2 regions of the Streptomyces sp. 8N616 genome follow, and region 2 is predicted to be linked to the other one. Evidence: riboswitches for the same ligand, from Rfam matches in the RefSeq annotation. Region 2 holds a riboswitch; the other holds the start of a gene.

Region 1 (4,375 bases), on a different contig from region 2:
CCTGCCCGCGCCGGCGTGCCCGCGCTACCGGAACGCCGGACGCTCCGGGTCGAGGGCGGCCACGCCCTCCGTGGGCGAGGACGCCTCCGCGAAGTGCCGCCGCGGGATCCGGCCCGCGCGGTGGGCCAGCCGCCCCGCCTCGACGGCGTGCCGCATCGCCTCCGCCATCAGTACGGGCTCCTGGGCCCGGGTGACGGCAGACGCGAGCATGACGGCCGCGCAGCCCAGCTCCATGGCCAGCGCCGCGTCCGATGCGGTGCCGGCCCCCGCGTCGAGGATCACGGGCACGCGCGCGTGCTCGGTGATCAGCTGGAAGTTGTGCGGGTTGCGGATGCCGAGGCCGGAGCCGATGGGGGAGCCCAGCGGCATGATCGCGGCGCAGCCGGCGTCCTCCAGCTTCCTGGCCAGCACCGGGTCGTCGTTGGTGTACGGAAGCACCGTGAAGCCGTCGTCGACCAGGGTCTCCGCCGCGTCGAGCAGCTCGACCGGGTCGGGCAGCAGGGTGCGCTCGTCTGCCACCACCTCCAGCTTGATCCAGTCGGTGCCGAGGGCCTCCCGGGCGAGCCGGGCGGTGAGCACCGCCTCGCCCGCGGTGAAGCACCCCGCGGTGTTCGGCAGGGCGCGGATGCCGAGCCCGGCCAGCACGGTCAGCACGGAGCCCTGCACGGTCGGGTCGAGGCGGCGCATGGCCACCGTGGTCAGCTCGGTGCCGGAGGCGACCAGCGCGCGCTCCAGGACGTCGAGGCTCGGCGCACCGCCGGTCCCCATGATCAGCCGGGAGCCGAAGGTGGTGCCGCCAATGGTGAGGAGATCGTCGGCCATGTCGCGGGGTCAGCCTCCCTGGACCGCGGTGAGGACCTCGACGCGGTCGCCGTCGCCGAGCGGGGTGGTGGGCCACCGGCGGCGCGGTACCACGGTCTCGTTGAGCGCGGCGGCGACGCCCGAGGGGGCGGTGGTGAGGGTGGCGACGACCCGGTCGAGTGTGGTGCCGTCGGGGAGTTCCCTGGGTTCCCCGTTCACGGAGACGGTCATACGGGCTGCTCCTGGAGTACGCGGGGTGCGCGGGGTGCGGACGTGAAGCGGCGAGGGGAGAAGGGCCGGGCCTCACCGGGGAGTTCGCCGGTGGTCAGCGCCTCGGCCATCGCGTCGCCCGTGACCGGCGTCAGCAGCACGCCGTTGCGGTAGTGGCCGGTTGCCAGGTGCAGCCCCGGCAGTGCCGTCGGGCCCAGCAGGGGCGCGTTGTCGGGCGACCCCGGCCGCAGCCCGGCGCGGGTCTCGACAAGCGGCAGTTCGGTGATTCCGGGCACCAACTCGTGGGCATCGCGCAGGAGTTCGTACACCCCGCCCGCGGTGACGGTGGTGTCCCAGCCCAGTTCCTCGCTGGTCGCGCCGACCACCAGCTCGCCGCTCTCGCGCGGCACGAGGTAGACCTGCCCGCCGCGCACCACCGCCCGTACGGTCCGGGACAGGAACGGCGCGTACGCCCCGGGAACGCGCAGCCGCAGCACCTGCCCCTTGACCGGCCGGACCGGCGGCAGCACCTCGTCCGGCACCCCGGCGAGCTGCCCGCTGCGGCTGCCCGCGGCGAGGACGACCTGCCCGGCGCCCAGCTCCGTGCCGTCCTCGAGGACCGCTCCGGCGGCCCGGTCCCGTACGACGGACAGCCGCCGGACCCAGGCGCGGCGCAGCTCCACCCCGGCCCGCTCGCAGGCCGTGACGAGCGCGGCGGCGAGCCGGCGGGGGTCGGTCTGGTGGTCGCCGTCCACGCGCAGGCCGCCGCGCACGCCCGGCGCAAGCAGGGGCTCGAGGCGGCGGCACTCGCGCCCCGTCAGCCACTGCGAGTCGAGACCGTGGCGGAGCTGCAAGGCATGGAGCTCGCGCAGGTGTGCCCGGTCGTCGGTGTCCAGCGCGACGGCGAGGGTGCCGCAGGCGCGGTAGCCGATGTCCTGCCCGCTCGCCTCCTCGAGCTCGGCCGCGAACGCCGGATAGCGCGCTGCGGAGGCGAGGTTGAGGCCGAGCAGGGTCTCCTCGCCGTAGTGGAGCTCGGTGACGGCCGCCAGCATCCCGGCGGCGACCTGTGCGGCACCACCGCCGGGCGACGGGTCGGCGACCGCGGTGCGCAGGCCCCGCTGCGCCGCCCGCCAGGCCGTGACCAGACCGATGATCCCGCCCCCGATGACGAGGACGTCGTACGACGTGCGCGGACCGCGCGCGCCGCTGCCTTCAGTGCCTTCAGGCGCGTGCATGGGTATCAGGACCCTCCCTTCGCCGGCATGACCCGGATCAGGTTCGTACGGTCGGAGGCCGGCCAGCCTCCCTCTCAGCCCGGTGCGTCCGGGCTCCCGCGAGTGCTCTTGGCTCGCCACCATAACGCCTGCCCCTGGAGGGCAGTAGAGGAGCGGCGCCCCAAGGCCACCCACGCTCCCACCCCTGGCACGCCCCGGCCGGACCGCACCGATCAACTTGATGCTGTGTCAGAGATCTCGATGCGCGCGTCTCCGGCAGCGCCCCGCGGCCGTCCTACAGTGATCGTGTGAGCGAGGACAGGCAGCCAGTGCAGCGGGTCGTGATCGTCGGCGCGGGCATGGCCGGGGTGCAGACCGCGGTCGCCCTGCGGGAGCAGGGCTGGAAGGGCACGATCACGCTGCTGGGCGCCGAGTCGCACCAGCCCTACGACCGGCCGCCGCTGTCCAAGGCCGTGCTCCTCGGCAAGGCCGACGGCTCGGCCTTCGAGGTCGACTTCCCGGCCCTGAGCATCGAACTGCTGCTGGGTCGCCAGGTCACGGCGCTCCGCCCCGACCGCCACCTCCTGGAGACCGCCGCCGGGCCCGTCCCGTACGACCGGCTGGTCATCGCCACCGGCGCCGAGCCGATCACGCTGCCCGGCACCGATGCAGGTCCCGGCATCTACGTGCTGCGCACCCTCGACGACGCCGAGCGGCTGCGGCCCGTCCTGGAGGGCAGGCAGGAGGTCGTCGTGGTCGGCGCGGGCTGGATCGGCGCGGAGTTCGCGACCGCGGCGCGCGAGGCGGGCTGCCCCGTCACCGTCGTCGAGGCCGCTGACCGCCCGCTCGCCGGTGCCCTTCCCGCCGAGGTCACCGAGCACATGGCCGCCTGGTACGCCGACAGCGGCGCCCGGCTGATCACCGGCGCGAAGGTGGCGGCGGTCGAGCCGGGCTCGGTGCTCCTGGAGGACGGAACCCGGCTGCGCGCGGACGCGGTGCTGGTCGGGGTCGGCGCCCGGCCCACGACCGCCTGGCTCGCGGGCTCGGGCGTCGAGCTGTGCTCCGACGGCTCGGTACGCGCCGACGAGCGGCTGCGCACCTCCCAGCCGGACGTCTACGCGGTCGGCGACTGCGCGTCGTTCCCGTCCGCCCGGTACGGCGAGCGGCTCCTCGTCCACCACTGGGACAACGCCCTCCAGGGGCCCCGCGCGGTCGCCGCCAACATCGCCGGGGGAGCGGCCGAGGAGACCGTCTACGATCCGGTGCCCTACTTCTGGTCCGAGCAGTTCGGCCGGTTCGTGCAGTACACGGGCCACCACGCCGCGGCCGACGCCACGGTCTGGCGCGGCGACCCGGCCGGGGCCTCCTGGTCGGTCTGCTGGCTGCGCGGCGGGGCGCTGGTAGCGCTGCTCGCGGTGGGCAGGCCGCGGGATCTGGCGCAGGGACGCAGGCTCATCGAGCGCGGCGCGCGCATCGACCCGGACCGGGCCGCCGACCCGTCCGTGCCGCTCAAGTCGGCAGTGCTCCGCTGAGACCGTGAGCCCGTACGTACGTACGGGCCGGAGGGCGGGGCCGGGCCGAACGGGCGGAACCGGGCCGTCAGCCCGGCGGGAACAGGTGCCCCCGTTCCGCCGGAACCGGTGAGCCCGCCCGGCCGCGCTCCGCTACCGGCTGTCAGTCCGGGATGGCAGGCTTGGTCCCGTGACCGAGATTGACACGAAGACCGATGCGCTCGTTCCCGCCTGGCTCACCCTCCCCGACGTCGCAGAACGGCTCGGGGTCGAGGTGACCCGCGTCAGGCAGCTGGTCAAGGAGGGCCAGCTGATCGCGGTCCGCCGCGGCGAGAACCGGGTGCTGCAGGTGCCGGCCGCCTTCGTCGGCGACGGCAAGGTCGTCAAGGGCCTCGCCGGGACGCTGACGCTCCTGAAGGACGATGGCTTCACCGACGAAGAGATGCTGGAGTGGCTCTTCACGCCGGACCCGAGCCTGCCGGGCACGCCCGCGCAGGCCCTGCGCGAGAATCGCGGCACGGAAGTGAAGCGCCGCGCCCAGGCGCTCGCCGTCTGACGCTGCCGAGCGCTTGCCGTCCGGGGGCTCGCCGCTGAGCGCTTGCCGTCCGAGCGCCTGACGGCCGCCGTCCGATCCAGTGA
Region 2 (4,375 bases):
GGCTGACGCGGCTCTGCGGGGCTGAACCGCCGCCGCCGTCGGGGTTCCTCAACGGCGGTTTCGGTCCGTAGGGTCCTCGCCATCTCCCTGGCGTGGGGCCCTTCGCGCGTCTGCGACACTGGTTGAACCATGCCTGCACCCGGAGAACTCACTTTCGTCGCGCCGCGCGGGGCCAAGAAGCCCCCGCGGCACCTTGCCGATCTCACCCCCGCCGAGCGCCGTGAGGCCGTGGCCGCGCTCGGTGAGAAGCCCTTTCGCGCCGGTCAGGTGTCGCGTCACTACTTCGCCCGGTACGCCGACGACCCGGCGGCCTGGACCGACATTCCCGCCGCGGCGCGCGAGAAGCTGGCGGCGGGGCTGCTGCCGGACCTGATGTCCGTGGTGCGGCACATCTCCTGCGACGACGACACCACCCGCAAGACCCTCTGGCGGCTCTTCGACGGCACGCTCGTGGAATCCGTCCTGATGCGCTATCCGGACCGGGTCACCATGTGCGTCTCCTCGCAGGCGGGCTGCGGCATGAACTGCCCGTTCTGCGCCACGGGACAGGCGGGCCTCGACCGCAACCTGTCGACCGCTGAGATCGTGCACCAGATCGTCGACGGGATGCGGGCACTGAGGGACGGCGAATTCGGGGCGTCTGGGCCCGCGGCGCAGCCGCAGTCGGCCGCAGTGTCCCCCGAAGGAAAACGCAGCCCGGGCGGGCCCGCGCGGCTGTCCAACATCGTCTTCATGGGCATGGGCGAGCCGCTCGCCAACTACAACCGGGTCGTCGGCGCCATCCGCCGTCTCACCGACCCCGAGCCCGACGGCCTCGGCCTCTCCCAGCGCGGGATCACCGTCTCCACCGTCGGCCTCGTCCCCGCGATGCTCCGCTTCGCCGACGAGGGCTTCAAGTGCCGGCTCGCGGTGTCCCTGCACGCGCCGGACGACGAGTTGCGCGACACCCTGGTCCCGGTCAACACCCGCTGGAAGGTACGCGAAGTGCTCGACGCGGCCTGGGAGTACGCGGAGAAGTCCGGCCGCCGGATCTCCATCGAGTACGCGCTGATCAGGGACATCAACGACCAGGCGTGGCGGGCCGACCTGCTCGGCCGGCTCCTCAAGGGCCACCGGGTGCACGTCAACCTCATCCCGCTCAACCCGACCCCCGGCTCCAAGTGGACGGCCTCCCGCCCCGAGGACGAGAAGGCGTTCGTCGCCGCCCTCGAGGCCCATGGCGTACCCGTGACCGTACGGGACACCCGGGGGCAGGAGATCGACGGAGCCTGCGGTCAGCTGGCGGCGACCGAGCGCTGACGCGCCGATTCCGGGCACTGATACCGTGCATTCGTACAAATGAACACTCCGACAGGGGAGCGCACAGAGCGCTGAGAGTGCGGCACCGCGACGCCGCAGACCCTCGGACCTGATCCGGGTAATACCGGCGTAGGGAGTCAACGTAACTATGAACACCACCCTTCGGCGTGCCGTCGGCACCGCGCTTCTCGGCGTGCTCGGCGTCCCGGCGCTGGCCGCGTGTGGCGGCTCCGGCGACTCCGGAGCCCAGGGCTCGAAGCCGAAGACGGTCACTCTCGTCTCGCACGACTCCTTCGCGGCCTCGAAGACCGTGCTGCGGGAGTTCACCAAGGAGACCGGCTACAAGGTCGAGGTGCTGCGCGGGGGCGACGCAGGCGCGGCCGTGAACCAGGCCGTCCTGTCCAAGGACAACCCGCAGGGCGACGTCTTCTTCGGCGTCGACAACACCCTGCTCTCCCGCACCCTCGACGCCGGGCTCTTCACGCCGTACGAGGCGAAGGACCTCGACAAGGTCCCGGAGGCGCTCCGGCTCGACAAGGACGAGCATCGCGTCACCCCCGTCGACTCCGGCGACATCTGCGTCAATTACGACCGGAAGTACTTCGCGGACAAGAAGCTCGCCCCGCCGCGGACCTTCGACGACCTGATCAGGCCCCGGTACAAGAACCTGCTGGTCACCGAGAACGCCGCCACTTCATCGCCCGGTCTCGGGTTCCTGCTGGGCACCGCCGCCGAGCACGGCGACGACGGGTGGCAGGACTACTGGAAGAAGCTGAAGGCCAACGGCGTCGAGGTCGTCGACGGCTGGGAGCAGGCGTACTACGACCGGTTCTCCGGCGCGGGCAAGGGCGACAAGCCGCTCGTGGTCTCGTACGCCTCCAGCCCGCCCGCCGGCGTCCTCGAGCTGAAGTCCCAGCCGAAGGAGGCCCCGACCGGTGTCGCGACCGGCACCTGCTTCCGGCAGATCGAGTTCGCCGGGCTGCTGAACGGCGCGAAGAACGAGGAGGGCGGCAAGAAGCTGCTGGACTTCCTGCTGAGCAAGAGCTTCCAGGAGGACGTGCCGCTCCAGATGTTCGTCAACCCGGCGCGCCAGGACGCGAAGCTGCCCGAGGTGTTCACCAAGTACGGCGCGACGATCGACGATCCGGCCACGCTCGCGCCGGAGAAGATCGCGCAGAACCGTGAGCAGTGGGTCGAACAGTGGTCCTCGCTGGTCCTGAGGTAAGTGCCGCCAGGGGGACCTGCGTCCGGCCCCGCGCAGCCAGGGGCAGGGACACGGCGGTGCGGCTCGCCCTCATGGCCGTGCCCCTGGCCTTCTTCGGCGTCTTCTTCGGCTACCCGGTCGCCGCGATCCTGGGCCGGGGCCTGCGGGCGGGCGGGGAGTGGCAGCCCAGCCGGGCCGCCGAGGTGCTGTCCGACCCGGACGTCCTGCGCGTCCTGTGGTTCACCCTCTGGCAGGCGGCCGCCTCGACCGCGCTGACCCTCGTCATCGCGCTGCCTGCCGCGTACGTCTTCGCGCGCTTCGCCTTCCCCGGCAAGGAGTTGCTGCGGGCGGTCGTGGTCGTCCCCTTCGTGCTGCCGACCGTCGTCGTCGGCTCGGCCTTCCTCGCGCTGCTCGGGCGCGGCGGCATGCTGGACGAGCTGTGGGGCTTCCGGCTCGACACCACGGTCTGGGCGATCCTGCTCGCGCATGTCTTCTTCAACTACGCGGTGGTGGTCCGTACGGTCGGCGGGCTCTGGGCCCAGCTCGACCCGGGCCAGGAGGAGGCGGCGCGGGTGCTCGGCGCGAGCCGGTTCGCGGCCTGGCGCAGGGTGACGCTGCCCGCGCTCGCGCCCTCCGTGGCCGCCGCCGCGCTGATGGTCTTCCTCTTCACCTTCACCTCCTTCGGCGCCGTGCAGATCCTCGGCGGACCGCGCTACGCGACGCTGGAGGTCGAGATCTACCGGCAGACCGCGCAGCTGCTGGACCTGCCGACCGCAGCCGTCCTCACCCTCGTACAGTTCGCCGCGGTCGCCGCCATCCTCGCGCTGCACGCGTGGACGGTGCGGCGCCGGGAGACCGCCCTGAGTCTGGTCGACGCCCGTTCGACCGCCCGCCGACCGCGGGGGCCCGGCCAGTGGGCGCTGCTGGCGGGCGTGCTGGCGGTGATCGCGCTGCTGATCCTGCTGCCCCTGGGCGTACTGGTGGAGCGCTCGCTCGCCGGGCCCGGCGGGTACGGGTTCGCCTTCTACCGGGCGCTGCAGTCGGCGGCCGAGAGCGGCGGCACCTTCGTCGTGGCCCCGCTGGAGGCGGTCTGGAACTCGCTGCGGTACGCGGTGGTGGCGACGGCGATCGCGCTGGTGATCGGCGGACTCGCGGCCGCCGCGCTGACCCGCCGTGCGGGAAAGCTGGTCCGCGGGCTCGACGCGCTGCTGATGCTGCCGCTCGGGACGTCCGCCGTCACCGTCGGCTTCGGCTTTCTGATCACCCTGGACGAGCCGCCGCTCGACCTGCGGTCCTCCTGGCTTCTGGTGCCTCTGGCCCAGGCGTTGGTGGGGGTTCCGTTCGTCGTACGGACCATGCTGCCGGTGCTGCGAGCGGTGGACGAGCGGCTGCGCGAGGCGGCCGCGGTGCTCGGCGCCTCGCCGCTGCGCGCCTGGCGCGAGGTGGACCTGCCGCTCGTACGGCGGGCGCTGCTGGTGGCGGCGGGCTTCGCGTTCGCCGTCTCGCTCGGTGAGTTCGGCGCGACCGTCTTCATCGCGCGGCCCGACAACCCGACGCTGCCCGTGGCCGTGGCCCGCTTCCTGGGGCGGGCGGGGGAGCTCAACTACGGGCAGGCGATGGCGCTGAGCACGATTCTGATGCTGGTGTGTGCGGGCGCCCTGCTGGCGCTCGAGCGCATCCGCACCGACCGTTCTGGAGAGTTCTAGATGCCTCTGCTGCGACTGGACGGGGTGACCGTACGCTTCGGCGGGCGCGCGGCGCTCGACTCCGTGGACCTGGAGGTCGCCGAGCACGAGACGGTCTGTGTGCTCGGGCCGAGCGGCAGCGGCAAGTCCACCTTGCTGAGGGTCGTCGCGGGGCTGCAGCGGGCGG

What was found. A riboswitch is a leader RNA that binds a small molecule or an ion and turns the genes downstream of it on or off. The one in region 2 is predicted to bind thiamine pyrophosphate.
Region 1: linked by a shared signal. The riboswitch ahead of thiO (glycine oxidase ThiO) and the one ahead of ACTWQC_RS24650 (thiamine ABC transporter substrate-binding protein) in region 2 are both predicted to bind thiamine pyrophosphate.

What each region holds. Positions count from the first base shown of each region.
Region 1 is NZ_JBQQBY010000001.1:36,377-40,751, forward strand. It holds gene ACTWQC_RS00175 (thiazole synthase) at 25-822, opposite strand; gene thiS (sulfur carrier protein ThiS) at 832-1,032, opposite strand; gene thiO (glycine oxidase ThiO) at 1,029-2,246, opposite strand; TPP riboswitch at 2,244-2,356, opposite strand; gene ACTWQC_RS00190 (NAD(P)/FAD-dependent oxidoreductase) at 2,585-3,757, shown strand; gene ACTWQC_RS00195 (Rv2175c family DNA-binding protein) at 3,927-4,292, shown strand.
Region 2 is NZ_JBQQBY010000028.1:94,447-98,821, forward strand. It holds gene ACTWQC_RS24640 (phosphatidate cytidylyltransferase) at 1-6, shown strand, start outside; gene rlmN (23S rRNA (adenine(2503)-C(2))-methyltransferase RlmN) at 130-1,299, shown strand; TPP riboswitch at 1,343-1,452, shown strand; gene ACTWQC_RS24650 (thiamine ABC transporter substrate-binding protein) at 1,448-2,524, shown strand; gene ACTWQC_RS24655 (ABC transporter permease) at 2,596-4,209, shown strand; gene ACTWQC_RS24660 (ABC transporter ATP-binding protein) at 4,210-4,375, shown strand, end outside.